DNA from 4 places in the Streptomyces sp. NPDC019224 genome. Region 2 is predicted to be linked to each of the others. Evidence: riboswitches for the same ligand, from Rfam matches in the RefSeq annotation. Region 2 holds a riboswitch; each other region holds the start of a gene.

Region 1 (7,006 bases), on a different contig from region 2:
GACGTACGGCTTGCCCAGGGCGCTGTACGCGAAGGCGACGGCCTGGGCGGCGCGTGCGCCCCGCGCGGCGACGGCGCCGCGCGGGGCGCTGCGGTCGGCGTGGCCGGGGCCGCGTCCGCCCTCGGACGCCTCGTAGGCCGCGCGCTCGGCGGGAGTGAGGCGGGCGAGCAGGCGGCGGGCCTCGGCGAGCTTGGCGCGGACGGTCGCCCGGTGCTCCTTCAGGGCGGCCTGCCGGGCGGCCAGCTCGGTCAGTTTCCCGGAAGCCTCGGCGCGTACCTGGGCGATCTCCGCGACCTGGCGCCGCACCGAGCGCACCTCGGTCGCCCGGCGCTCACCGGCCCGCTCCGCGTAGGTGGCGCGGCGCAGGTACTGGTCGGGGTCGGAGGAGAGCGCCAGCTGCACGGAGGGGTCGAGGCCCGCGGAGCGGTACTGCGCGGCGGCGTACGCGCCGAGCACGTCGCGGGCGGTGTTGAGGCGTGCGGTCCTGCGGGCGGCTTCGTCGCGCAGGGCGTCGACCGACTTGGCGGCGGTGGTCGCCTCGGTCTTCGCGCCGTTGTACTTCTCGGTGGCGGCCTCCGCCTCCCGGTACAGCCGGTCCACCTGGGCCTTGACCTGTGCGGCGGTCGGCGCCGGGTCGGCGTGCGCGGCTCCCGGCAGCACGGCGGCCGTCGCGGCCCCCGCCAAGGCGAGGGTCGCCGCGGTGCGGGCCGCGGAGCCGGTGGAGAGGCGCTGCCTGGGTTTGCGATGCGCTGCCACGGGGGCGGGCGTCCTTCCGTGCGACTGCCCGGCGGGGTCTACCGGCGGGCTCCTTCGGTGGTCCGGAGAGGACGGCGCCTGGGGCCGGCCACCGGGAAGGGACGCTAATCCGAGGTAACGGAAAGGTGTCGCTATGGCGGTTATTGCCCGTTCTTGGCGTGGCATTGTCGCCGGATGGCCGCGCATGGGGCATGAGTGACCGGAAAAATTGCCGCACATGCAGGCAAAAAGTGCATTCATCATTCAAGCGGCCAGGAAGCCCTACCCTGCCCGCGAGGTGACGGAACCGGCGGCACTAGGGTGCGGAACCATGCGCGTACTCATCGATTTCGTGGTCGCCCTGCACATCATCGGCATCGCCGCCCTGCTCGGCGGCTTCCTCGGCCAGATGAAGGCGATGAAGGCCGGCACCGCCCGGTTCGTCCCCGGCATGCTGCACGGCGCGTTGACCATGCTGGTCACCGGGGTCGCCCTCGTCGGACTCGACCAGGCCGACGACCACCCCGTGAACAACGTCAAGATCGGGATCAAGCTCCTGATCCTGGTCGTCATCCTCGGGATCGTCTACGTCAAACGGGACGAGGAGAAGGTCGAGAAGGGCCTCTTCGCGGCAGTCGGCGCCCTGACCCTCGCCAACATCTTCATCGCCACGCTCTGGACCTGAGAACCGGCGGCGGCCGGCCCGTGCGCGGGCCGGCCGCCTTCCCCGCTCAGGCCGGGCGCACACTCCCGTAGATCGGCATGTAGTAGATCGACTCCTCGCGCACATTCGCCCCGGGCTTCGGCGCGTGGATCATCATTCCGTCGCCCTTGTAGATCCCGACGTGGCTGATGTCGTCGTAGAAGAACACCAGGTCACCGGGTTGAAGATCCTCCGTGGCGATCCGGGTGCCGACGTTCACCTGGTCCCAGGTGGTACGCGGGATGTCGACGCCCGCCGCCTTCCAGGCCGCCTGCGTCAGCCCCGAGCAGTCGTACGAGGAGGGGCCGGTCGCTCCCCAGACGTACGGTTTGCCGATCTGCGCCCGGGCGAACGCGAGGACCTTCTCCGCCTTCGTCGACGCACTGCTGCCGGAGCCCGAACCGGAAGCGGAATCCGAACCGGAAGCGGAATCCGAACCCGAACCGGAAGCGGAACTCGAACCCGTCTCCGTACCGCCGTCGCCCGGCTCCTCGGCCTTGCGCTCGGCCTCCTTCCTGGCGGCGGCCTGCCTCTGCGCCAGTTCCTCCGCCTTGCGCCTGGCCTCCGCCTCCTTCTTGCGCTCCAGCTCCGCCAGGCGCGCCTTCTCCTCGGCGGTCAGCTTCGACAGCAGCGTCCGGGCCTCGGTCAGCTTCTTCTGGACGTTCTGCTTGCTGGTGCGCAGCGCGGTCTGCGCCTCGGTGAGGGTCTCCAGGCTCTTCACGGCCTCGGCCCGCTGCTTGGACGCCTTCGCCTGCTGCGTACGGAACTCCGTGACCGCCCGCTGCTGGCGCTCGGCCATCCGGTCCATGAGATGGGTCTGGTCGAAGAACGACTGCGGGTCGTCGGCCAGGAAGAAGGTGGCGGTCGGCGCGAGGGCGCCGTCGCGGTACTGGGCCGCGGCGTAGTTGCCGAGCGTCCTGCGGGCGTCGTTCAGCTTCGCGGTGCGCTTGGCCACGTCGTCCAGCAGCGTGTCGACCCTGGTCCGCTGCTTGTCCGCGGCCTCCTTCGTCTGGTTGTACTTCTGGGTCGCGGTGCCCGCCTGCCGGTAGAGGTCGTCGACCTTCTTCTGCACGTCCTCGATGCTCGGCTTCGGCGCCGGGGCGGCCATCGCGCTCTGCGAGGACAACAGGGTCACCGATGCCAGCGCGGCCGAGGTGAGCCCGAGGGCGGGGGCGGTGGCGCGCACCCGGGTGCGCGGTTTGCGATGCGACGCCAAGGCCGGCATCTCCTTCCGTGGACCGCCTACCGGGTTAGCTGTCGGGTTCGGGCGGAACGGAAGGCTGCCCTACGGTCCCGTGGGGGCGGACCGATTCACCCCGGTGATGCGTGTGGGTCCCCGGTTCCGGGCGAGCCCGGATTCGGCGTGGGGGCCCGCTCGGCGTGGGTCGCCTCTGGGGGTACGGGCCGTCCGAACGAGCACGCTAGCCAACTCATGGGGCCGCTGTGAAGGTTGGTGTTCGATATGCCCGATACATTTCCGTGACCTTCTCGGAGCGGGGCCGGGTGTCGGTCGGGAGCTTTAGACTCGGACAGCGATGAGCAGCCTCTTTGACGACAGTTTCCTGGCCGGCCTCCAGCACGAGGAGGACGGGCCCCCGCCGCCCCCCGAGGACTCCGCGCCCGAAGCGGTGCCGGAGGACCTGTTCGCGGGCATGTTCGACGGGCCCCCGCCGTCGCGTGACGCGTACTACCGCGACGGCGCGCACCGCCCCGTCATCGATCCCGAGGCCCTGCTCGACGGCCTGAACACCGAGCAGCGCGCCGCCGTCGTGCACGCCGGGTCGCCCCTGCTCATCGTCGCCGGCGCCGGCTCCGGCAAGACCCGGGTCCTCACCCACCGCATCGCCCACCTGCTGGCCGAGCGGGGCGTGCACCCCGGCCAGATCCTGGCGATCACCTTCACCAACAAGGCCGCCGGCGAGATGAAGGAACGCGTCGAGCAGCTGGTCGGACCCCGGGCCAACGCCATGTGGGTCATGACCTTCCACAGCGCGTGCGTCCGCATCCTGCGCCGCGAGTCGAAGAAGCTCGGCTTCACCTCCTCGTTCTCGATCTACGACGCGGCCGACTCCAAGCGGTTGATGGCCCTGGTCTGCCGCGACCTGGAGCTGGACCCCAAGCGCTACCCGCCGAAGTCCTTCACCGCCAAGGTCTCCAACCTCAAGAACGAGCTCATCGACGAGGAGACCTTCGCCGGACAGGCGAGCGACGGTTTCGAGAAGACCCTGGCCCAGGCGTACGCGATGTACCAGGCCCGGCTGCGCGAGGCCAACGCGCTGGACTTCGACGACATCATCATGACGACGGTCCACCTGCTCCAGGCCTTCCCCGACGTCGCCGAGCACTACCGCCGCCGCTTCCGCCACGTCCTGGTCGACGAGTACCAGGACACCAACCACGCCCAGTACACCCTCGTACGGGAGCTGGTCGGCCCGGTCGGCCCGGAGGACGCGCCCGCCGAGCTGTGCGTCGTGGGTGACGCGGACCAGTCGATCTACGCGTTCCGGGGCGCGACCATCCGCAACATCCTCCAGTTCGAGGAGGACTACCCGGACGCGACGACGATCCTGCTGGAGCAGAACTACCGCTCCACCCAGACGATCCTGTCCGCCGCCAACGCGGTCATCGAGCGCAACGAGAGCCGCCGCCCCAAGAACCTCTGGACCAACGCCGGCACCGGCGCCCGCATCACGGGCTACGTGGCGGACACCGAGCACGACGAGGCGCAGTTCGTCGCCGAGGAGATCGACCGCCTCACCGACGCGGGCGACGCCAAGGCCGGTGACGTCGCCGTCTTCTACCGGACGAACGCGCAGTCCCGTGTCTTCGAGGAGATCTTCATCCGCGTCGGCCTGCCCTACAAGGTCGTCGGCGGTGTGCGCTTCTACGAGCGCAAGGAGGTCCGGGACGTCCTGGCCTACCTGCGGGTCCTCGCCAACCCCGAGGACACCGTCCCGCTCCGCCGCATCCTCAACGTCCCCAAGCGCGGCATCGGCGAGCGAGCCGAGGCGATGATCGACGCGCTCTCCCTGCGCGAGAAGATCACCTTCCCGCAGGCGCTGCGCCGCGTCGACGAGGCGTACGGCATGGCCGCCCGCTCCGCCAACGCCGTGAAGCGGTTCAACACGCTGATGGAGGAGCTGCGCACGATCGTCGAGTCCGGTGCCGGTCCCGCCGTGGTGCTGGAGGCGGTTCTGGAGCGTACGGGCTATCTCGCCGAGCTCCAGGCGTCCACCGACCCGCAGGACGAGACCCGCATCGAGAACCTCCAGGAGCTCGCCGCCGTCGCCCTCGAATTCGAGCAGGGCCGGGGCGAGGAAGAAGGCACGGGGACGCTGGCGGAGTTCCTGGAGCAGGTCGCGCTCGTCGCCGACTCCGACCAGATCCCCGACGAGGACACCGACGGCTCCGGCGTCATCACGCTGATGACCCTGCACACCGCGAAGGGCCTCGAATTCCCGGTCGTCTTCCTGACCGGCATGGAGGACGGCGTCTTCCCGCACATGCGGGCGCTCGGCCAGGTCAAGGAACTGGAGGAGGAGCGCCGCCTCGCGTACGTCGGCATCACCCGCGCCCGCGAGCGGCTCTATCTGACCCGGGCGGCCATGCGCAGCGCCTGGGGCCAGCCCTCGTACAACCCGCCGTCGCGGTTCCTCGAGGAGATCCCGGACCAGCACCTGGACTGGAAGCGCAGGGGCCCGATGGCCGCCCCGGCAGGTCCCACGGCGGGCATCACCTCGTCGCTCTCCGCCTCCCGCGCCCGCTCCGGCCCCTCCGGCTTCGCGACCCGGCGGACCTCGGACAGGCCGACGATCACCCTGGTGGCGGGCGACCGGGTCACGCACGACCAGTTCGGCCTCGGCACGGTGACGGCGGTCGAGGGCGTCGGCGACCAGGCGAAGGTCACGGTCGACTTCGGCGACGACCGCCCGAAGAAGCTGCTCCTGCGGTACGCGCCGGTGCAGAAGCTCTGAGACACGCGTAACGGCCGGAGCCCCTCGGGGCCCCGGCCGTTACGGCTGTCTGTCGCCGGCTCAGGTGGGGTTGACGCCGTGGCCGCGCAGCCACGGCAGCGGGTCGATCGCCGCGCCGCCGCCGGGCCGCACCTCGAAGTGCATGTGCGGGCCGGTCGAGTTCCCGGAGTTCCCGGAGTACGCGATGACGTCGCCCGCCTTGACCTGGCCCGAGCGGATACGGGTGCTGCTGAGGTGGCAGTACCAGGTCTCCGTGCCGTCGGCCATGGTCACGATGGCCATGTTGCCGTAGGCGCTGTTGTACTGCGTACGGACCGTGCCGTCGGTCGCCGCCATCACCGGGGTCCCGTACTGGACCGGGAAGTCGATGCCCGTGTGCACGGACATCCAGTTGACGCCCGCCTGGCCGAAGTACGCGCTCAGGCCGTGCTGCTCGACCGGGATCACGAACTTGGGGCGCAGGGCCTCCTTGCGGGCGGCCTCCTTCTCGCGCTTCTTCCTCTCGGCCGCCTGCCGAGCCTTCAGGTCGATGCGCTCCTGGGTGCGGCTCGCGCGGTCCGCGAAGTTCTCCGCGTCGGCGCTCAGGTTGGCGAGCTGGTTGTCCAGCGCGTTGTTGGCCGCGACCGGTTTGACCGTGCCGGGGTCGGCGGCGGCCATGGTGGTGGTCGCGTCCTTCTTCGTCTCGTCCCCGCCCATGCCGCTCACGGAGGCGGCGGCGATGCCCGCCACGCTCATCACGCAGGCGGAGGGAACGGCGACGGTGAGGAGGGCGGAGCGCTTCGCCGGGCTACGCCTGCGGCTGCGGCGGACGGGACGGCCGGCGGGGCGGTGGTGCGCGTCGGCCGGGGCGGCGAGGTCGGGGTGCTCGTTGGCGTGGCCGTCGGGGCCGGGGTCGGACTCCGCGTGGCCGTCGCCGGTGCCGTGCGTCTCGTGCGGATCGGCGCCGGGCCCGTATGCCTTGTGGGGCTCGTAGGTCCCGTACGCCTCCTGCGCCTCGTACGTGTCCGCCGGGGCGGTCTGTTCGGCTCCGTTCGAGGCGGCCGGGCTTTGCATGTTTTGCCGAGCGTGCTCGGGTGTGGCGCCGGTGTTCCAGGCCGTGGCGTCGTACGCGCCGGTGTCGTACGACCCGGTGTCGTCGGCCTGCCAGGGGGAAGGCGTGTTCCAGGCGGTGGTGTCCCACTGCCCGGAAACCTCCGGGGAGCCGCCCTGGGCCGGGATGCCGGGGGCGTAGCTCTCTGCCGGCAGCCAGGTGGCGCCGGTGTCGTACGTGGGGGAGGCGTCGTACCGCAGGTGCTGCTGGGCTTGGTCCGCGTAGACCGGGTAACCGGGGAAATGGCCGTGCTCGGCGGCCTGGTGAGCACCCGTGTCCCACTGGGTGGTGTCGTGCGAGCCGCTGTATTCGGCCTGCCGGCCGGTGTACGGGCCGCCGTAGCCCGCCGCGGTGTCGTACGAGCCGCCGTAGGTGCCGGGGAAGGAGCCGAAAAGCGGGTCACTGTCGAAGCTGTCCGTGGAGTGACCGTCGCATCCGGCGTACTCGGCGGCGTGGGGGTGCTGGTCGTTCACCAACTTCTCTCTCGCCTCGGCAGCAGGACCA
Region 2 (7,006 bases):
CCACGCCGACCACCCCGGTGTCCGGGTCTCCCTGGAGGTCCCGGCCTCCCGGCTGGCCAAGGCGCTCGGCCTGGTCGCCGAGGCGCTGCGGGCACCGGCCTTCGCGGACAGCGAGATCGAGCGGCTGGTGCGCAACCGGCTGGACGAGATCCCGCACGAGCAGGCCAACCCTGCCCGCCGCGCGGCCAAGCAGCTCTCCAAGGAGCTGTTCCCGGCCACGGCCCGCATCTCGCGCCCGCGCCTGGGCACCGAGGAGACCATCGAGCGGATCGACGCCGCGGCCGTGCGCGCCTTCTACGACGCGCACATCCGCCCGTCCGCCGCGACCGCCGTGGTCGTCGGCGACCTCACCGGCATCGACCTGGACGCCCTGCTCGCCGAGACCCTCGGCGACTGGTCCGGGGACATCGTCGAGCCCCGCCCCGCCCCGCCGATCACTGCCGACGACACCGGCCGCGTGATCATCGTGGACCGCCCCGGCGCGGTGCAGACGCAACTGCTGATCGGCCGCATCGGTGCCGACCGCCACGACAGCGTGTGGCCGGCCCAGGTGCTCGGCACCTACTGCCTGGGTGGCACCCTCACCTCCCGGCTCGACCGGGTGCTGCGCGAGGAGAAGGGGTACACCTACGGCGTGCGGGCCTTCGCCCAGGTGCTCCGCTCCAGCGCCGCGGACTCCGCCTCGGGTGCGACGGGCGCCGCGATGCTGGCCATCAGCGGTTCCGTGGACACCGAGTCCACCGGACCGGCCCTGGAGGACCTGTGGAAGGTCCTGCGGACGCTGGCCGCCGAGGGCCTGACGGACGCCGAGCGCGAGACGGCCGTGCAGAACCTCGTGGGGGTGGCCCCGCTGAAGTTCGAGATGGCCGCATCCGTCGCGAGCACCCTGGCCGACCAGGTGGAGCAGCACCTCCCGGACGACTACCAGGCGACGCTGTACGCCCGCCTCGCCGAGACCGGCACCGTCGAGGCGACCGCGGCCGTGGTCAGCGCATTCCCGGTGGACCGGCTGGTCACGGTCCTGGTCGGCGACGCCTCGCGCATCGAGGAGCCGGTCAGGGCCCTCGGGATCGGAGAGGTGTCGGTCGTCACCGGCTGACCGGCCACTTCGCCCGCTGCACGGGCCACGGGAGGCTCCGGCGCGCTGTTGTGCCGGAGCCTCCCCGCGTACCCGCTCGACGCCGGACCATTTTTTTCCTTTATGCGTCAATTTGCGCACAAGGGAACCGATTCACCCTGTGGGATGCGCTACAAAACCCCCTGCCCGTTTGGTGACGGGAAGTCCGGCCGATTAGCGTCGGGCCCGCTGTCCGCCACTCGTACGCCGCATCCGTGACGTACCGGGCAGCCATCGCCGAGTCCCCGTCAGGCGCGAGCCCGGGGAGCCGGGGACCCATGCAGTCCCTGGGGTGAATCGGACGCCCGCCCCCTCCGGGGCAAGGCGCCCGTAGGAGACCTTCCTGCTCCGAACCCGTCAGCTAACCCGGTAGGCGAGAAGGAAGGAAAGGACCAGCCACCTCATGGCGTTCACCCGTGCGACCGGGAAGCACCGTGCCCCGAGCCGTCTGACGCGTACCGGCGCCAAGGCCGTCGGCATCGCGACCCTCGCCACCACCGGCGTCATCGGCTCCCTCGCCTCCCCGGCCCTCGCCGCCGACACCGGGACGGCCCCCACGGCCACCGGGACCGGCCTCTCCCAGCTCCTCACCGTCGAGAGCACCCTCGCCGAGCGGATCGAGGCCCAGGCCGCCGCGCAGCATCACCTGGCCGACGTCGCCGAGAAGAAGGCGGCGGCCAAGGCCAAGGCCAAGAAGAAGGCCGAGGCCGCGAAGAAGCAGGCCGCCGCGAAGGCCGCCAAGGTCAAGGCAGCGGCCAGGGCGAAGGCCGAGGCGGCCCGCGAGGCATCCGCGCGCGCCGGCCGTTCCACCGCCCGCGCCGCCCTGGGCACGTCCTACCGCCTCCCCGTCGCCGGCTCGTACGTGACCACCGGCTACAAGTCCAGCGGCTCGCTCTGGTCGTCCGGCAGCCACTCCGGCATCGACTTCCACGCCGCGTCCGGCAGTTCCGTCGTCGCCGTCGGTGCCGGTACGGTCGTCGAGGCCGGCTGGGGCGGGGCGTACGGCAACAACATCGTGCTCCGGATGACGGACGGCACGTACACCCAGTACGGCCACCTCTCGTCGATCGGCGTCTTCGTCGGCCAGAGCGTCGCCGCCGGGCAGCAGATCGGACTCTCCGGCTCCACCGGGAACTCCACCGGCCCGCACCTCCACTTCGAGGCCCGCACCACGCCCTCCTACGGCTCCGACATGGACCCGGTCGCGTACCTGCGCGCCCACGGTGTCAGCGTCTGACCGGTCACAGGCTCCCCGGCGAAGGCCCCGGCATCCTGCCGGGGCCTTCGCCGTACCCGTATCGTCCCACCCGCCTCCCCGCGTCCCTCCGTGACCAAAAGATATTCATGAATTCCCGCTCGGCATCGGAAATGCGGGCACATTGCAATAGAGTCACGGCAGAGGTGTCGATCGGCCGCTGTTCGCGGGGATTGAGACGGAGGTTCGGACATGCGCGTTCCAGCACATTCGGTATGCACGGCAATCCGTGACGACATCGTTTCCGGTGTCTTCGAACGCGGCAGCCGGCTCACCGAGGAGGTGCTCGCACAGCGTTACGGGGTTTCCCGTGTCCCCGTACGGGAAGCGCTGCGCACCCTGGAGTCCGAGGGCTTCGTCGTCACCCGGAGACACGCCGGGGCCTGCGTCGCGGAGCCCTCGGAGCAGGAGGCCGCCGACCTCCTGGAGGTCCGCAAGTTGCTGGAGCCGCTGAGTGCCGCCCGTGCGGCCCAGCGCCGGACGGAGGCCCACCTCAAGGTGTTGCGCGGCCTGGTCAGGCTCGGCCAGGAGCGGGCCCGCCGGGGCGAGGGCGAGGACCTGCGCTCCCTCGCCGGCTGGTTCCACGAGACACTGGCCCAGGCCTCGGGCAGTCCCGGGCTCATCGCCCTCCTCACCCAGCTCCGCCACAAGATCGCCTGGATGTACGCGGTCGACCAGCCGGCCCGCCCGGCCGAGGCGTGGGCCGAGCACGGGGCGCTCGTGGACGCCGTGGCGCGCGGCGACGCGGAGCGGGCGAGGGCCCTGGCCGCACAGCTCGCCGAACGCCAGGGCGCCGCGCACCGGCTGCGCCGCACAGGCCGCCCGGCTTCCGCCGCCGCGCCCCCGGCCGGGCGTGTGAGGGCTTCGCAACATGCCGTAAACACCGCGAGCGGCCGAAATTAACAAAGGGCACGTACAAAGAAATAAAGGCCCGTGCAAAAAAACCGAAAAAGGCGACCCCTGCCTATTCGGTCCCAGTCGCCATAGCTGCAGCCCGCGCACGAAAAAGCCGCGACGCCCCGTGCAGGGGATCGCGGCTTTCCCGTGAGAATTCCGGTGGTCGTGACCGCTCGGGCTCAGACGGTCTCCGGAAGCTCTTCGAGCCCCTCGGCGACCAGCTTGGCCAGGCGGTCCAGAGCGGCCTCGGCGTTGTCCGCGTCGGACGCCAGCACGATCTCCTCGCCCCCCTGGGCACCGAGGCCGAGCACCGCGAGCATGGAGGCCGCGTTCACCGGGTTGCCGTCCGCCTTGGCGATGGTGACGGGGACGCCGGAAGCCGTAGCGGCACGGACGAAGATGGAAGCGGGGCGGGCGTGCAGGCCCTCGGCCCAACCGACGTTTACGCGGCGCTCAGCCATGGTTCTGCCCTTCACGAATCAACGGTTGTCTAGACCAGTGTCTCATGTGGTGCGCGATGCTCCGGGCCGACCCGCGGGCCCTTCCGAGGCCCGCTTGCGCGGTCGTCCGGAGACCCCAGACTGCCCCGGCCCCGGCACCCCCGCGACCGGTGCGACAGCCGTAGGCTTGGCCCATGCAGCCCTCTTCGGAGCAGAGTCCGCATCATGCCTACCCCGATCACTGGGAGGCGGACGTGGTGCTCCGCGACGGCGGCACCGCGCGGATCAGGCCGATCACCACGGACGACGCCGAGCGCCTGGTCAGCTTCTACGAGCAGGTTTCCGACGAGTCGAAGTACTACCGCTTCTTCGCGCCCTACCCCCGGCTCTCCGCCAAGGACGTCCACCGCTTCACCCATCACGACTACGTCGACAGGGTGGGCCTCGCCGTCACCGTGGGGGGCGAGTTCATCGCCACCGTCCGCTACGACCGGATCGACGCGACCGGCCGGCCCGCCTCCGCACCCGCCGACGAGGCCGAGGTCGCCTTCCTCGTCCAGGACGCCCACCAGGGCCGGGGTGTGGCCTCCACCCTGCTCGAACACATCGCGGCCGTCGCCCGCGAGCGCGGCATCCGGCGCTTCGCCGCCGAGGTCCTGCCCGCCAACACCAAGATGATCAAGGTGTTCCGGGACGCCGGCTACACCCAGCAGCGCAGCTTCGAGGACGGATCCGTCCACCTCACCCTGGACCTCGAACCCACCGCCGAGTCCCTGGCCGTCCAGCGCGCCCGTGAACAGCGCGCCGAGGCCAAGTCCGTGCAACGGCTGCTCGCCCCCGGCTCCGTCGCCGTCATCGGCGCCGGCCGCACCCCCGGCGGCGTCGGCCGCACCGTCCTGCGCAACCTCCTCGGCGCGGGCTTCACCGGCCGCGTCCACGCCGTGAACAGCGCCTTCGACGCCGGCCGGGACACCATCGACGGGGTCCCCGCGCACCGCTCCCTGGGCGAGATCGGCGAGCCGGTCGACCTCGCGGTCGTCGCCGTGCCCGCCGACCGGGTCCCGGAGGCCGTCGCGGACTGCGGTGAACACGGAGTCCAGGGGCTGGTGGTCCTCTCCGCCGGCTACGCCGAGTGGGGCGCCGAGGGCCGCGAGCGCCAGCGGGAACTGGTGCGCCAGGCCCGCTCGTACGGCATGCGGATCATCGGGCCCAACGCCTTCGGCATCATCAACAACTCCGACGAGGTCCGGCTCAACGCCTCGCTCGCCCCGGAACGGCCCGCCTCCGGACGCATCGGCCTGTTCACCCAGTCCGGCGCCATCGGCATCGCCCTGCTCTCCGGGCTCTACCGGCGCGGCGCGGGCCTCTCCACCTTCATCTCGGCCGGCAACCGCGCCGACATCTCGGGCAACGACTTCCTCCAGTACTGGTACGAGGACCCGGACACCGATGTCGCCCTGCTCTACCTGGAGTCGCTGGGCAACCCCCGCAAGTTCACCCGGCTCGCCCGCCGCACCGCCGCCGTGAAGCCCGTGGTCGTGGTCAAGGGCGCCCGGCACAGCGGCTCCACCCCGCCCGGCCACGCCGTCCCCGTCAGCCGCATCCCCGACTCGACGGTCTCCGCGCTGATGCGGCAGGCGGGCGTCATCCGCGTCGACACGGTCACGGAGATGGTCGACGCGGGGCTGCTCCTCGCCGACCAGCCGCTCCCGGCGGGCGGACGCGTCGCGATCCTCGGCAACTCCGAGTCCCTCGGCCTCCTCACGTACGACGTCTGCCTGGCCGAGGGCCTCCGGCCGCGCCCACCTGTCGACCTCACCACGTCCGCGACCCCGCAGGACTTCCGGGAGGCGCTGTCGGCGGCCCTGGCCGACGGGGGGTGCGACGCCGTGATCGTGACGGCGATCCCCTGGGCCGGCGAGAACGGCGAGGCGGAGTCGGGCGACGGCGAGGTCCTGGCCACCGCCCTGCACGCGGCGGCCGCCGCCGGCCCGGCCAAACCGGTCGCCGTGGTGCACGTGGAGATCGGCGGCCTGGCGGAGGCGCTGTCCGCCGCCACCAGCACCGTCTCCCAGCAGCGCCCGGCCGCGCAGCCCTTCACCGCGGCGCAGAGCGGCGCCTCCGTGCCACCGGGTGGCACGGAGGCCGGTGCTCCGACACCGCCCGGCGCCACGGAGGGCGCTGTCCGGACACCCGTGCCCCCCGGCGCCCCCCCTGCCGCCCCGGCGCCCCCGCCCGGTGCGACGGACAGCACCCCCGGCGTCCCCCAGGATGTCCCCCGCGTCGGCCGTATCCCCGCCTATCCCGCTGCCGAGCGCGCCGTCCGGGCGCTCGCCGAGGCCGTGCGGTACGCCCAGTGGCGGCGCCAGGCCGCGGTGCCCGGCAAGGTGCCCGACTTCCTCGACGACACCATCGACGCCCCGGGCGCGGCCGCCCGCATCGAGGCACTCCTCGGCAAGGACCCGGACCCGCGCGGCCGGCCGCTCGGCCACGACGAGGCCCGTGAACTGCTCGCCTGCTACGGCATCGCCGTCCGCCCCACGCTGCCGGCCCCCGGTCCGGAGGAAGCGGTGGCCGCCGCCGCCCGGCTCGGCTACCCGGTGGCTCTGAAGACGACCGCTCCCCATCTGCGCCACCGGGCCGACCTCGGCGGCGTACGCCTGGACCTCGGCAGCGAGGCGGCGCTGCGCCGCGCGTACGGCGATCTGACCGACCTGCTCGGCAGGCCCGCGGAGCTGCGGCCCGTCGTCCAGGCCATGGCGCCGCGCGGCGTCGACACCGTCGTACGGGCCGCCATCGACCCGGCCGCGGGTGCCGTGCTCTCCTTCGGCCTGGCCGGGGCGCCCTCCGAACTGCTCGGCGACACCGCCCACCGCCTGGTCCCGGCCACCGACCGCGACGCCGCCGAGCTGATCCGGTCCATCCGGGCGGCCCCGGTCCTGTTCGGCTGGCGTGGTGCGGCGCCCGTGGACACCGCCGCGCTGGAGGAGCTGCTGCTGCGGGTCTCCCGGCTGGTCGACGACCATCCCGAAGTGGTCTCCATCGCCCTGGAGCCGGTCGTGGTCGCCCCGCAGGGGCTCTCCGTGCTCGGGGCGAGCGTGCGCCTCTCACCGCCGCCGGCCAGGACCGACCTCGGCCCCCGCCGCCTGTCCAACTACTGACCCGGTGCCGGCTCGCGTGCCCCTGGACCGGCCGGGGCGGGGCCACCGCGGCGTCCCCGGCAGCCATCCGTCCCCCGTAGGATGGTTCCCATGGCTAAGACCGGTACGACGACCCAGGGGCTGCGCGCGGCGATCG
Region 3 (7,006 bases), on a different contig from region 2:
GCTGATGCCCGGCGGCCCGTCCCCGGAGGGCGTCGGCTCGACGCCCTGGAGCGCGCCGCACCCCATCGTCTACGACATGGCGGCCGCCGAGCGGGAACTCGGCTACCGGCCGGTGACGGGCTACGCCGAGTCGCTGCCGGAGACCGTCGAGTGGATCGCCGGGCAGCTGGCGGGACGGGACTGGCAGGACGCGTACCCGGCCATGGTGCGGGCGTACGGGACGGGTCTGTTCGACTACGCGGCGGAGGACGCCTGGCTGGCGGAGCACACCCGGCAGGGGTGACCCGGGCGCGTCAGCCCGTCTTCGCCGGGTCCATCGACATCAGCCCGCGCAGGCCGTTCTCCAGGACCTCCGGGCTGGTGTCGCCGAACATGGCGAGCTGGGCGATGAACCCCTGGGCGGTCGCGATCAGGGCCCGGGCGACGTGCTCGTCCGGCACGTCCGCCCGGAGTACCCCGGCCTCCCGGTACAGCCCGACCAGCTCGGTCCAGGTCCGGCGGAGGCCCCCGAACGCCTCGTTCAGGGTCGCCGCCAGCCGCTCACTGCGCAGGGTCTCGGACCACACCTGGACGATCAGTCCCGCGTACGCCTGCGGCTCCAGCCCCCGTCGTGCTTCGAGGCCGTCCACGAACAGGCTCCGCGTCACCCGGCCGATCAGGACGTCCGGGGTGGGGACGGGGGTGTCCCGGGCCGCCCCCTCGAAGGCCCGGCGGACTCCGTCGACGGCCTCGGTGGCGATGGCCGCGATCAGGTCCTCCTTGCCTTCGAAGTAGCGGTAGACCGCCCCCGCCGACAGGCCGGCCTCCTTGAGCACGTCCTGCATCGAGGTGCCGTGGAAGCCGTCACGGGCGAAGCAGCGCGCGGCGCCCTCGAGGATCTGTCTGCGGCGGGCGTCGAGGTGCGCCTGGGATACACGGGCCATGCGGCCAACATAAAACGAACATTCATTCTTGACAAGGAAGCAGGGCGGAGCGACAGTGGGAGAGAAGTAAAACGAACGATCCTTCTCTTTGAATCGAGGCACGTCCCATGTCCCTCACCCCGAACCGCCGCATGGTGGGGGTCGTCCTGCTGGTACCGCTGGTGGTCACCCTCGCCCTGTGGGCCTTCGCCTGGCCCGCAGCCCGGACCGCGCCGCGCGACCTGCCGGTCGGGATCGCCGGCTCCGCACCGGCCGCGGACCGGCTCCAGCAGCAGTTCGAGGAGCGCGACGGTGCCTTCGAGGTCCACCGCTACGACTCCGGGACCGCGGCGCGGAAAGCGATCGAGGACCGGGCCGTGTACGGCGCGGTCGTCGTGTCCGAGAAGGGTCCCGAGCTACTGACGGCGAGCGCGGGCGGCACGGTGGTCGCCCAGCTGCTGCGCGAGGCGGTGACCGCCGCGGCACCGGCCGGCTCCGCGGTGCCGGTCACGGACGTGGTGGCCGCGCCCGCCGCCGACCCGAGGGGCGCCGTGCTCGGCGCGAGCATCATGCCACTGGCCATCGCGGGGGTCGCCGCCGGTGCGGCCGTGACGCTGCTGAGGGTGCGCGGCGCCCGAGCCGGGGTGGCGCTGCTCGGCGTGGCCGCCGTGGTGGGGCTCGCGGGCACCGCGGTGACGGACAGCTGGCTCGGCGCCCTCACCGGCGACTGGTGGGCCGAGGCCGGATCGATCGCCCTGACCGTGCTCGCCATCGGCGCGCCGGTGGCGGGGCTCGCCGCCCTGATCGGGGCACCGGGCATCGGCATCGGCGCCCTGCTCATGGTGTTCCTGGGCAACCCGTTCTCCGGAGTCACCAGCGCCCCCGAGCTCCTTCCCCGGCCGATCGGCGCGCTCGGTCAGCTGCTGCCGCCCGGCGCGGGCGGATCACTGCTGCGATCGGTGGCGTTCTTCGACGGCGCCGCGGCGGGCGGGGCGGCTCTGACGCTCGGCGCGTGGGCGGTGCTCGGACTGGCCGCCGTACTCATCGGCGGCCGCCGCGGGATCGCGGCGCCGGACACCTCGCCGGTCGCCGCCGGGCGGGAGCCCGTGCCGGCGGGCTGATCCTCCCGCACACCACCGTCGTGCGCCCCCGTCCCAGCGGACGGGGGCGCACGGTTGCGTACGAAGGGTCAGTCGTCCCGCCCGTGGTGCCCGCGATGCTCCGCGGCGATGCCGAAGCGGTGCCGTTCGCCGGGAGCGGACGGGGCGGCGCCGATCGAGGAGACCGAACGGGGACGCACTCGCGCTGATGCACCGGCGCGGTGAAACACACCTCCACAGCACCACGTTGACCCGGGCGCTCCGGGTGCTGGACGGCGAGCGGCGGGCGGCCCGGGTCACCCTGCCGCCGGCTCCCCCGAGTTGACGCACCCGGTCATGACGACACGCCCGACGGGTGCACAGGATTTCCTCGCTCGTTCGGCGTAGGCGTTCCCCCTCACGAGCGACGGCTCGATTTGCCTGTCCGTGATGCGCGCGGGGCGGCTTCCTCCGCGACGCCGCTGGTACCGGCATGGCCGCGGGAGCGGGGCAGGGCGGTGGAACGGCGCCTGTCCACCTGAACGGGCTATCCGTACCGGTCTTCACTTATGGCCGTTTCACCTCGGAAATCCGGCACGAGGTGAGTCAAGATCCCTGGGACGACAAGCCCCCGCCGCCGCGGCGGGGCGGTCCGGGCGGACGCCGAGTCCTGCCGCCGTCCGGATGCCTGGTCGACAGGAGTGGATCGGCAGGAGTGGAGGACCCGAGCACTACGGGACCGCCGGATCTCCGGCTGTCCCTCGGGGTGAAGCCGCCGCGCGCGGCCGGGCAACTTCGCCAGCCCGAACCCGACAGGTCATCCTTCACAGGCGGCTGACGAAGGGTTGCGCATGAGTGCGCAGGTTCATGTCCCGTCTCTGCTCGCCCGGGCCACGACGGCCTCGGTCATGACTCTCGCCGCCGTCGGCGGCACGCTGTTCGTCCCCGGCGCCGCGTCCGAGGCGCAGGCGGCCGGCCATGCGATGAAGGCGCTGAAGATCGCGGCGTCGAAGAAGGGGGCGCCCTATCGCTGGGGCGCCACCGGACCCGGCAGCTTCGACTGTTCGGGGCTGACGCTCTACTCGTTCAAGAAGGCCGGCAAGAAACTCCCCCGGACGGCCCAGCAGCAGTACAACAGGACCAGGCACATCTCGGCGTCCCAACGGCAACGAGGCGACCTGGTCTTCTTCCATTCCGGGCGCAGCGTCTACCACGTGGGCATCTACGCCGGCAGCGGGAGGATCTGGCACTCGCCGAAGGCCGGCGCCGTGGTCCGCCTGGAGAGGATCTGGACCAGGAGCGTCCACTACGGCCGGGTGAGCTGAGGCGTGCGCCTGCCGACCGGTCCCGGCCCGCCTCAGGGCTGGACGGGGACCTGCCACGGGAGGGCCACCCAGACGGTCTTGCCGCCGTCGGCGGTGGGTGTGACGGTCAGCCGGCCGCCGTACTCCTTGGCCAGCGAGCGGATGATGACCATGCCCCGCCCGTTGTCCTGCTGGACGGCGGCGGGCAGCCGCTGGGGCCGGCGGGGATGGCTGTCCGTCACACCGAGGCGCAGCTGCTCCTCCCGCTCCAGACGCAGGTCCACGGTGAAGGTGGGCGACTGTCCGAAGGTGTGCAGGACGGCGTTGGTGGCCAGCTCCGAGATGATGAGGCGCACGGTGTCGGCGGTCTCCGCGTCGTCGGGCAGGCCCCACTCCGCCAGGACCCGGGCCACGTACTTCCGGGCCGCGGAGACCGAGACCGGCTCGCTCGGCAGAGTGACACGTGCTTCTTGATGGTCTGCCATGGCGAGCCGTCCCTTTCCCACCCGGTACCGGGCCGGCGAGCGGTCCGGTTGTGCTTCGCGCCAGATTGCCATTGATGCTGCCCTCCGCGGCGGCGATCCACCAAGATATGCATATATCTGTCGCTCAAACCGGTGAACTCTCCCCGCCCGGCCCCGCACGGGCGCCACACTGTCCCCTCGACAGGCAGCGGGAGGGAGCCATCAGATGCAGCACGGCCCAGCGGTGCGGCGCCGCAAGCTCGGCGAGGAGCTGCGGAGTCTGCGTCACGCGTCGGGACTCACCAGCCGGGAGGCCGCGGGACTGCTCGGCTGGCACCAGTCGAAGGTGAGCAGGATCGAGACAGGTGTCAGCGGGGTGCGGCCGGATGACGTGAACCGGCTGCTGGACGCCTACGGCATGGACGATCCGAAGCTGCGCGAGGTCCTGGGCGCGCTCGCCGGCTCGGCGGGCGGGGGCGGCGCCGGCTGGTGGCACGCGTACCGGGGCCTGATCCCGCCGCAGTACCGCGACTTCATCAGCCTGGAGTCGCAGGCGCGCACCGCCCGCACGCTGGAGACCTCCGTGGTCCCCGGCCTGTTGCAGACGGCCGACTACGCCCGGGCGGTGACCCGGGCCTCCCTCGACGGGCTGCCCTCCGGTCAGCTGGACTCGCTGGTGGAGGTGCGGCTGACCCGGCAGGGGGTGCTGCGGAGCGATCCGCCGCTGCGGCTGAGCGCGGTGCTCGACGAGGCGGTGCTGCGCCGGGAGGTCGGTGGCCGAAGAGTGATGCGGGAGCAGCTGCGCCATCTCGCGCGGGTGGCGCAACTCCCCCACGTGCAACTCCAGTTGCTTCCGTTTTCGGTCGGTGGGTATGTGAGCCTCACCAGCCCTTTCGTCATCTTCTCTTTTCCGACCGCTTCCGACCTTGACGTAGTCGTTCTTGACCATCTGACGAGTAGCCTCTATCTGGAACGGAAAGAAGACCTTGCGGCGTACAGCTCGGCCTTCCGAACCCTTCAGGCGCACGCGCTGTCGCCGGAGCACACGCTGGACCTGATCGCCGCGATCGACCGCGACGATCGGTGACCCCCCACCGCCCGGAGGAAGCGTCATGTCCGATCGCCTCGCTCAGCACGCCTTACGGTGGCGGCGCAGCAGCCGCAGCACAGGGATGAACAACTGCGTGGAGACCGCGTCATTCGAGAGCGGACGGCTGCTGGCCGTACGCGATTCCAAGGATGTGTCCAGGACGCCCCTGGAGTTCTCCGCCACGGCCTGGACGTCCTTCGTCTCCGGCCTGAAACGCTGAAGCGGTCCGCGCCTCAGTTCCGGGGCGCGGTCCGCCGCACCGTCGCCACCGCCCACGCGACCTGCTCGTCCGTCAGGTCGGCGCGGGCGGTGAGCCGCAGCCGGGAGATGCCGTCGGGGACGGACGGCGGCCGGAAGCAGCCGACCGCCGTCCCGGCCGTCCGGCAGTCGGCGGCCCAGCGGACGGCGGCCTCGGGTGAGGGCGCCCGCACCGAGACGACGGCCGCGTCGGGCCGCACCGCGGTCAGACCGGCCGCCGTCAGACCCTCGTACAGCGCGGTGGCGACCGTGCGCGCCCTGAGCGCGCGTTCCGGCTCGCGGCGCAGCAGCCGCAGCGCGCCCAGGGCCGCACCGGCGGCTGCCGGTGCGAGTCCGGTGTCGAAGATGAACGTGCGGGCGGTGTTGACGAGGTGGTCGATGACCCGGGCCGGCCCGAGGACCGCGCCGCCCTGGCTGCCCAGCGACTTGGAGAGGGTGAGGGTGGCGACGACGCCCTCGTCGCCCGCGAGACCCGCCGCGGCGAGCGCGCCGCGGCCGCCGTCGCCGAGCACCCCGAGCCCGTGCGCGTCGTCCACGAGGAGCGCGGCGTCCTCCGCCCGGCAGACGGCGGCGAGCCGGTCCAGCGGCGCGGCGTCGCCGTCGACGGAGAAGACCGAGTCGGTGACGGCCAGTTTCCGGCCCCCGTGCCCGCGCAGCGTCTTGCGGACGGCCTCCGGGTCGGCGTGCGGGACGACGGTGGTCTCGGCCCGGGAGAGCCGGCAACCGTCGACGATGGAGGCGTGGTTGCCCGCGTCCGACGCGATGAGGGTGCCGCGGCCGGTGAGCGCGGTGAGGGCCGCGAGGTTGGCGGCGTAACCGGAGGAGAGGACGAGAGCGGCCTCGAACCCGCAGAACGCGGCGAGTTCGCGTTCGAGTTCGGCGTGAAGCGCGGTCGAGCCCGTGACGAGACGGGAGCCGGTCGCCCCGCCGCCCCAGCGACGCGCCGCGTCCGCGGCGGCGGAGGTCACCTCGGGGTGCCTGGTCAGGCCGAGGTAGTCGTTGCTCGCGAGGTCCAGCGGCTCGGCGTCGGCGCCCCGGGGACGCAGCCTGCGGACGAGCCCCGCGTCCGCGCGCCGGCGCGCCTCGTCGTCGATCCAGTCGAACGGGGTGGCGGGCATGAGCGATCCCTCTTGTAGGCAGCCCACAGACCCTAACCGCGGTCACACCAACGCACGGTGTGGCAATGCACACACCCTCCGTGAGATCCGTTGTCCGGTTCCTCCTTGGCTCCGGGCGGTGCGGTGCGTCAGGATCATCGCCATGGACCTCCTGAACACGCTGGTGGACAAGGGGCTGCGGCGCGAGCTGCCGACCCGTGAAGAAGCGCTCGCCGTACTGGCGACCCCGGACGACGAACTGCTCGACGTGGTGGCCGCCGCCGGCAAGGTACGCCGTCAGTGGTTCGGGCGGCGGGTGAAGCTGAACTATCTGGTCAATCTGAAGTCCGGGCTCTGCCCCGAGGACTGCTCGTACTGCTCGCAGCGGCTCGGCTCCAAGGCCGAGATCCTCAAGTACACCTGGCTGAAGCCCGAGGAGGCGTCGAAGGCGGCGGCGGCCGGGGTGGCCGGCGGCGCCAAGCGCGTCTGCCTGGTGGCCAGCGGCCGGGGTCCGACCGACCGGGACGTCGACCGGGTCTCGCAGACCATCGAGGCCATCAAGGAACAGAACGAGGGCGTCGAGGTGTGCGCCTGCCTCGGTCTGCTCTCGGAGGGGCAGGCCGACCGGCTGCGCTCGGCGGGAGCCGACGCGTACAACCACAACCTCAACACGTCCGAGGGGACGTACGGGGAGATCACGACCACCCACACCTACGCCGACCGCGTGGACACGGTGCACCGGGCACAGGCCGCCGGTCTTTCCGCGTGCTCGGGGCTGATCGCGGGCATGGGCGAGAGCGACGCCGACCTGG
Region 4 (7,006 bases), on a different contig from region 2:
CCGACGATCTGGACCTTGGCGCCCAGCTTGTCGGTGATGACCTTCCAGCCCGCCCAGTCGTCCTCGTACAGCGGGTCCTCGATGGAGACCAGCGGGTACGCGGAGACCAGCTCCTCGTAGTACTCGGTCATCTCGGCGGCCGAGCGGGACTTGCCCTCGAACTCGTAGGAGCCGTCCTTGTAGAACTCGGACGCGGCGACGTCGAGCGCGAGCGCGATGTCCTTGCCCGGGGCGTAGCCGGCCTCCTTGATGGCCTCGATGATGAGGTCGAGGGCGGCGCGGTTGGACTCCAGGTTCGGCGCGAAGCCGCCCTCGTCACCGAGGCCGGTGGACAGGCCCTTGGTCTTCAGGACCTTCTTCAGCGTGTGGTAGACCTCGGCGCCCCAGCGCAGGGCCTCGGAGAAGGACTCGGCGCCGATGGGCGCGATCATGAACTCCTGGATGTCCACGTTGGAGTCGGCGTGCGACCCGCCGTTGAGGATGTTCATCATCGGGACGGGCAGCAGGTGCGCGTTCGGGCCGCCGAGGTAGCGGAACAGCGGGAGGTCGCTGGCCTCGGAGGCGGCGTGCGCGACGGCGAGGGAGACGCCGAGGATGGCGTTGGCGCCGAGCGAGCCCTTGTTCTCCGTGGCGTCCAGGTCGAACATCGCCTGGTCGATGAGGCGCTGCTCGGTGGCGTCGTAGCCGACGAGCTCCGGGCCGATCTGCTCGATCACGGCGAGGACGGCCTTCTCGACGCCCTTGCCCTGGTAGCGGTTGGGGTCACCGTCGCGAAGCTCAATGGCCTCGAACGCGCCGGTGGAGGCGCCGGACGGAACAGCAGCACGACCGGTGCTGCCGTCGTCGAGGCCGACCTCGACCTCGACCGTGGGGTTGCCCCGGGAGTCGAGGATTTCCCGGGCTACGACGACGTCGATGGACGGCACGAGGCATCTCCTTCTGGGATATGACGCTGGTTGTGCAGGGTCACTTTGGCCTTGCGACAAGAGCCTAACCGGCCCGGCCGTCTGCGTCGGCCGACCGCCCGCCCCCTGGGACGAAAAAGGACCCAAGAGCGGGCATACCGGTGCGAACTGCCAGATATTTACTGACCAGTAACTACAACAGTTGAACGATCGGGACCGGTCGGCGGCCGAACGGAAGCAGCCGGGAAGCGGTCACCACCGAACGCGGCGTGCCCCGGCCCGGCAACGCACGGGGGGAGGGTGCGCGCCGGGCCGGGGCGGCCTGAGCGATCAGCGAGGAGGGATCGCGGCTACTTCGTCAGGTGGAGCTGCTGACCCGGGTAGATCAGGTCGGCGTCCTCGACGATGTCCTTGTTCAGCTTGAACAGCTGCTCCCAGCCGCCCTTGACGTCGTGCTCGGCGGCGATCCCGCTCAGCGAGTCACCGGCGACGACCTTGTACTCGCCGTCACCCTTGGCGACCTTCTCGCCGGTCGGGGTGGTGACCGTCTTCTTCGGGGCGTCCGAGCGGTCCGAACGGTTGGTGGCGGGGGCCTCGGTGCGCTCGGCCTGCTTCGGGGCGGCCTCCTGCTTCGGAGCGGCCTCCTGCTTCGGAGCGGCCTCCTGCTTCGCGGCACCGGAGCCGGTGTCGACGCCCGGGTCGACACCGTCGTTGGTCAGGTTGCCGGCGCCTGCGCAGCCCCAGGCGCCCGGACCCTGCATGTCGAGGAGCTTCTCGGCGGTGGCGATCTGCTGGGCCTTGGTGGCCAGGTCCGCGCGGGGCGCGTACTGCGTACCGCCGGCGGCGGCCCAGCTGGACTGGGAGAACTGCAGGCCGCCGTAGTAGCCGTTGCCGGTGTTGATGGACCAGTTGCCACCGGATTCGCACTGGGCGACGGCGTCCCACGTGGCGACGGAGGCGGCGGAGGCGCCGGTCGCGCCCATCAGCGGCACGGCGACGGCGGCACCGGCGACACCGGCGAGCGTGGCGATACGGACGACCCTGGACGGGCGGCGGTGCTTGTTGCCCTTGCTGTTGAGCAGCATCGAGACTTCTCCTCACCGACGCCTGCGAGGTGAGCTGTCGGGTTCGGGCCAAGTGAGTTGCCCGGCCGCGCTCCTGGCGCGGCTTCACCCCTAGCCGGTCCTGATGCGTCTCCCGACGATCCGGCCCAGCGCCTACCTGGGTCCCCCGCTCCTGCCTACGGCGCTTTCGCGTCTGTTCCCTCCGACCGACGGCAGGATTCGGCGTGACGGTCGACGGGGCCCGCGGTGCGAGCGGCTCCGACGGTAATCACACCCAACCCTCATATTCAAAGATGGACATACCGGATAATCATGCCGCACGAGCATCCGATGAACCCTCATTTGTGCAGGTCGGAACGGATGCGGCAGGACCTCCCGGACAAGAAGCGACAGTTCACGCGAAGAGACCCATGTCTCACTCGATCAGAAGTGGGACATGGGCCTCATAAACCCCCAAACCTCAGGGGCTCTCAGCTACTCGTCGGGCCGCTCTCAGCGGGCGTCCTGGCCGGGCTGGGGGTTCTGGCCGTCCAGGTCGGGGCCGGGCTCGGGGTTCTGGCCGTCCAGGCCGAGGTCGAGGTCCTGACCGGGCAGGATGAGGTCCGGGTCGGACCCCACCTCGGCCTTGTTCGCCTCGTACAGCTCGGGCCAGCCGCCCGGCAGGTCCTGCGCGTCGGCGATCGCCCAGAGGTTGTCGCCCGGCCGGACGGTGTACGTGTCGTCAGCCGGCCGCGCCGCGCCGTCGCGTGCCTCACCGTCACCCCGCGAGGCGTGCCGCCCCATGTCGCGGCCGCCCTCCGCCCCGGTGGTCTCGTCGGCGGCCGGGGCGCCCCGGTGCTTGCCGCCCTTCTCCCGCGCACCGTCCGACGCGCCGGCGGACAGGCCGGACGAACCGGAGGGGTCGGCGGCCGGAGCGGTGGAGGCGCCTGCGGAGGACCCGGCGGACGGGGAGGCGGACGCACCGGCCCCGGCGCCCTTGCCCGCGGACTTCTCCGCGCTCCCGCCCGCGTGCTCGCCCTTGCTCTCGGCGGCACCCTTGGCGGCGGCCGTCCCGCCGGCCGCCTCGTCCGAGGAGGTGGCGGACGAGCCCGACGAGGCGTCGTCCACCGGATCGGCGCCGAGCCCGGCGTCCAGGCCCGCTTCCGCGCTCCGGGGGGGCGCGTCGGAGTCCTCGCCGCCCGGGTCGACGTCCGCCGCGCCCGTGCTCTTGCCGAGCCCGGAGATCACCGCGCAGCTGGGCCACGCATTCGGGCCCTTGTCCGCCAGGACCTTCTCGGCCACCGCGATCTGCTGCGAGCGGCTGGCGAGGTCGGCGCGCTCGGCGTACGCCTCACCGCCGTACGCCTTCCACAGCTTCGGCGAGAACTGGAGGCCGCCGTAGGAGCCGTTGCCCAGGTCGGCGCTCCATGTCCCGCCGCTCTCGCACTCGGCCACCCGGTCCCAGGTCGAGGCGTCCGCCGCGTGTGCGCCCGCCGCGCCGAGCAGCGGGATGGCGATGGCCGAGCCGGTCACGCCTGCGGCGACGACGATGGCGGGTGCCTGGCGAGGGCGACGGTGTCTGCCGTTCGCGGAGCCCATGGGAGATGCCTTCCGTGTGACTGACAAGCGACTGGTGGGTCGAACGGTGAACCTAGCGGGACTCGAACGAGAGTCACAAGTCGATGCAGCGCAGATCACGCGAAAGTCACAGAGTTGACTGGGCGTCACTTCGCCGGTGCGCGCCCCCTGCGTGAACCGCGCCGGCGGCGTCCGTGATCCCCGCCTGACGAGCCCGCCGCCCGGCCGTGCAAACGATCGCCGGCCCCGTGTCCCGGACGGCCGCGTGGAGGCGATGCGCCGCCGGCGACGGAGCCGGAGCCGGAGGCGCCGGATACCGTCGTCATGTGAACCGCACCCCGCCGCCCGAACTCTTCACCTGGGAGTTCGCCACCGACCCGTACCCCGCATACGCCTGGCTGCGAGAGCACAGCCCCGTACACAGGACGACCTTGCCCAGCGGCGTGGAGGCCTGGCTCGTCACCCGGTACGCGGACGCACGGCAGGCCCTGGCCGACAGCCGCCTCTCGAAGAACCCGGCGCACCACGCGGACGACGCGCAGGGCAAGAGCAAGACCGGTATCCCCGGCGAGCGCAGCGCCAACCTCATGACGCACCTGCTGAACATCGATCCGCCCGACCACACGCGGCTGCGCCGGCTGGTGTCCAAGGCGTTCACGCCCCGGACGATCGCCGCCTTCGCCCCCCGTGTGCAGGAGTTGGCGGATCGGCTCATCGACGAGTTCGCGGAGAAGGGCGAAGCCGACCTGATCCACGACTTCGCCTTCCCTCTTCCCATCTACGCCATCTGCGATCTGCTCGGCGTGCCGCCGGAGGACCAGGACGACTTCCGGGACTGGGCGGGCATGATGATCCGGCACGGCGGCGGGCCGCGCGGCGGGGTCGCCCGGTCGGTGAAGAAAATCCGCGCCTACCTCGCGGAGCTGATCCACCGAAAGCGGCAGGATCCCGGGGACGACCTGATCTCCGGACTGATCCGGGCCAGCGACCACGGCGAACACCTCACCGAGAACGAGGCCGCCGCGATGTGTTTCGTGATCCTCTTCGCGGGTTTCGAGACGACCATCAACCTGATCGGCAACAGCGCGCACGCCTTCTTCCGCGACCCCGTCCAACGCGCCGTCTTCCAGAACGCGGTCCAGCAGGGCGACAGCCGCCTCCTGGACACCGCCATCGAGGAACTGCTGCGGTTCGACGGCCCGGTGGAGCTCGCCACCTGGCGCTACGCCACGGAGGCACTCGACATCGGGGGAACGCGCATCAGGGAGGGCGACCCCGTACTCGTGGTTCTCGCCGCGGCCGACCGTGACCCGGCCCGTTTCGCCGAGCCGGACACACTCGACCTGTCCCGTCGGGACAACCAGCACCTCGGGTACGGACACGGCATCCACTACTGCCTGGGCGCCCCTCTCGCGCGGCTCGAGGGCCGCACCGCGCTGGAGACCTTGTTCCGCCGCCTGCCCGACGTGCGGCTCGCCGTGGAGCCCGGTGACCTCCGGTGGAGGGGCGGTCTCATCATGCGCGGCCTCCGCACGCTACCGGTGGAGTTCACGGCGGTGCGCGGTACTCCGGTATGACGGAGGGCCCGCCCGGCCGCCGTTCGCTCCCCGCCGCTATCCGGTGCCCTCCGCCGTCCTGATCGCGTCCCGGTACGCGCGCCCCGCGGCGCGCAGGGCGGCCTCCGGGTCGACGCCGTCCTCCTGGGCGCGTACGGCGAGGGCGAGGAGGCGGTAGCCGATGTCGTCGCCCTCGGGGAGGGGGACGTCGAGTCCGGCGGTACGGGCCCGGCTCGCGAGCTTCGCGGCGAGCGCCAGGCCGGGCTGGCCGAGCGGTACTCCGTCGGTGACCGATTCACGCTGCTTCTCGATCGCCTTGGTGCGCAGCCAGTGGGCGCGGACGTCCTCCGGGGTCTCCGCGGCCTCGTCGCCGAAGACGTGCGGGTGGCGGTGGACCAGCTTCTCGATCAGCGTGCCGGCGACGTCGTCCACGGAGAACGGCTCCTGCTCGTCCTCCTCGGCGATGCGCGCGTGGAAGACGACCTGGAGCAGCACGTCGCCCAGCTCCTCGCGCAGTTCCTCGCGGTCGCCGTCCTCGATCGCCTCGACCAGCTCGTACGCCTCCTCGATGGCGTACTTGGCGAGGCCCTTGTGGGTCTTCTGCGAGGTCCAGGGGCACTCGGCGCGGATGCGGTCCATGACCTGGACCAGATCGAGGAGCCGCGCGCCGGGCAGGTCGTACGAGCCGGGCAGCAGCTCCAGGTCCGGCATCCGCACCCGCCCCGAACCGGCCAGCCGGGCCAGGCCGTCGGTGAGCGGCTGGTTGCCCTCGCCGCCGGTGAGCACGACCACGGTCCGGCCGCCCGCGCAGGCGTCGACGAGCTGCTGGGCGTCGGGCACGCCGGGGGTGACGGTGACACCGGCCTCGCGCAGATACGGCAGCTGCGGCTGCTCCGGCTCGCCGCAGCGCACCTCGTCGGCGGCGTGCAGCGCCTGCCAGGCGGGCCAGGACAACAGTCCGGGCGCGACCCGGTGGCTGGCGGTGAGCAGGACGATGCGGCCGGGGTCTTCAGCGTTCACAGCGCCGAATCTACCCGGCCGCACGCGGCGGCTCTCAGGCCCCGGCCTCCGCGGCCGCCTGGGCGGGCTCGGTGACCTGGGAGATCCAGGGGGCCTTGTAGTCGGTGAGCTGGATCTGCTGGTTGTCCCAGGTGCCGTAGCGCGGGTTGACGTCGACGTTCAGCGCCTTGGACGCCTTGGTCAGGGCGTCGCCGATGGCCTTGGTGCCCTCGGGGGTGGACGGGTCGGCGCCGAGGGCCTGGCCGAGCTTGGTGATCTGGATCTGCTCGCGCAGGAAGGCGTCGATCTGGTCCGGGGCGAGCCAGCGCTCCTGGAGGACGGCGGCCCGCAGCCCCTTCTCGCCCTGGTACTGGGCGACGGCCGACTTGCGCATCTCCTGGATCTCCGCGCGGGTCACCGTGACGCCCGCGTCCGCCGCCGCCCGGTCGAGGACCCGGTCCAGGATCAGGCCGTGCAGCTTGGCGCGGGCGAGTTGGCCGGACTGGTCGGTGAGCTGGGCGGACTGCTCGGAGGAGCTCTGCGCCTCGCGCACGTCCGCCACCTGGGCCTGCACGGTGGACACCGTGATCCGGTCGCCGCCGACGACGGCCGCGGCGCCGGGGTGGGCCTGGCTGCCGCAGGCGGTGAGGAGCGGCGCTGCGGCGAGCAGCGCTGCGGAGACGGTGAGCGCGGTGCGACGGCGGCGGTGCAAAGGAGCCTCCCGAGGAGATTGTGCGGCGGTGCACAAGGCCTTGCGGTGATCGATGTTAGGGAGTGGAACGGGTCCGGGCCACTGATTCGACCAACGATTCGGGAAGAGTCGGGGATGCGGGCCGCCCCGGTTCAGACGGTGGCTCCCGCGACGGGGACGAGTCCGGCCACGGTGTCCAGGCTGTTGTTCCTGACCAGGGCGGGGAAGAAGATG

The links. Region 2 has a riboswitch for cyclic di-AMP ahead of ABZ564_RS29350 (M23 family metallopeptidase). Riboswitches for the same ligand answer to the same signal wherever they lie in the genome.
Region 1: it holds a riboswitch for cyclic di-AMP, as region 2 does, so the genes downstream of both, ABZ564_RS03610 (NlpC/P60 family protein) here and ABZ564_RS29350 (M23 family metallopeptidase) in region 2, are expected to answer to the same signal.
Region 3: it holds a riboswitch for cyclic di-AMP, as region 2 does, so the genes downstream of both, ABZ564_RS19350 (C40 family peptidase) here and ABZ564_RS29350 (M23 family metallopeptidase) in region 2, are expected to answer to the same signal.
Region 4: it holds a riboswitch for cyclic di-AMP, as region 2 does, so the genes downstream of both, ABZ564_RS14920 (transglycosylase family protein) here and ABZ564_RS29350 (M23 family metallopeptidase) in region 2, are expected to answer to the same signal.

The regions. Positions count from the first base shown of each region.
Region 1 covers NZ_JBEYCF010000003.1:214,121-221,126, forward strand. The annotation lists gene ABZ564_RS03600 (NlpC/P60 family protein) at 1-756, opposite strand, end outside; gene ABZ564_RS03605 (hypothetical protein) at 1,067-1,420, shown strand; gene ABZ564_RS03610 (NlpC/P60 family protein) at 1,467-2,663, opposite strand; cyclic di-AMP (ydaO/yuaA leader) riboswitch at 2,662-2,812, opposite strand; gene pcrA (DNA helicase PcrA) at 2,974-5,412, shown strand; gene ABZ564_RS03620 (peptidoglycan DD-metalloendopeptidase family protein) at 5,473-6,975, opposite strand.
Region 2 covers NZ_JBEYCF010000065.1:16,895-23,900, forward strand. The annotation lists gene ABZ564_RS29345 (pitrilysin family protein) at 1-1,099, shown strand, start outside; cyclic di-AMP (ydaO/yuaA leader) riboswitch at 1,343-1,507, shown strand; gene ABZ564_RS29350 (M23 family metallopeptidase) at 1,521-2,354, shown strand; gene ABZ564_RS29355 (GntR family transcriptional regulator) at 2,565-3,275, shown strand; gene ABZ564_RS29360 (HPr family phosphocarrier protein) at 3,449-3,730, opposite strand; gene ABZ564_RS29365 (GNAT family N-acetyltransferase) at 3,904-6,870, shown strand; gene ABZ564_RS29370 (DUF5998 family protein) at 6,961-7,006, shown strand, end outside.
Region 3 covers NZ_JBEYCF010000028.1:41,573-48,578, forward strand. The annotation lists gene ABZ564_RS19330 (NAD-dependent epimerase/dehydratase family protein) at 1-283, shown strand, start outside; gene ABZ564_RS19335 (TetR/AcrR family transcriptional regulator) at 294-923, opposite strand; gene ABZ564_RS19340 (ABC transporter permease) at 1,031-2,023, shown strand; partial or broken gene ABZ564_RS19345 (prevent-host-death protein) at 2,092-2,190, opposite strand; cyclic di-AMP (ydaO/yuaA leader) riboswitch at 2,633-2,829, shown strand; gene ABZ564_RS19350 (C40 family peptidase) at 2,833-3,306, shown strand; gene ABZ564_RS19355 (ATP-binding protein) at 3,339-3,770, opposite strand; gene ABZ564_RS19360 (helix-turn-helix transcriptional regulator) at 3,976-4,836, shown strand; gene ABZ564_RS19365 (DUF397 domain-containing protein) at 4,862-5,059, shown strand; gene ABZ564_RS19370 (8-amino-7-oxononanoate synthase) at 5,073-6,215, opposite strand; gene bioB (biotin synthase BioB) at 6,358-7,006, shown strand, end outside.
Region 4 covers NZ_JBEYCF010000019.1:21,791-28,796, reverse strand. The annotation lists gene eno (phosphopyruvate hydratase) at 1-926, opposite strand, end outside; gene ABZ564_RS14920 (transglycosylase family protein) at 1,256-1,990, opposite strand; cyclic di-AMP (ydaO/yuaA leader) riboswitch at 1,995-2,163, opposite strand; gene ABZ564_RS14915 (transglycosylase family protein) at 2,462-3,547, opposite strand; gene ABZ564_RS14910 (cytochrome P450) at 3,853-5,103, shown strand; gene ABZ564_RS14905 (nucleoside triphosphate pyrophosphohydrolase) at 5,140-6,102, opposite strand; gene ABZ564_RS14900 (SurA N-terminal domain-containing protein) at 6,137-6,793, opposite strand; gene ABZ564_RS14895 (hypothetical protein) at 6,925-7,006, opposite strand, start outside.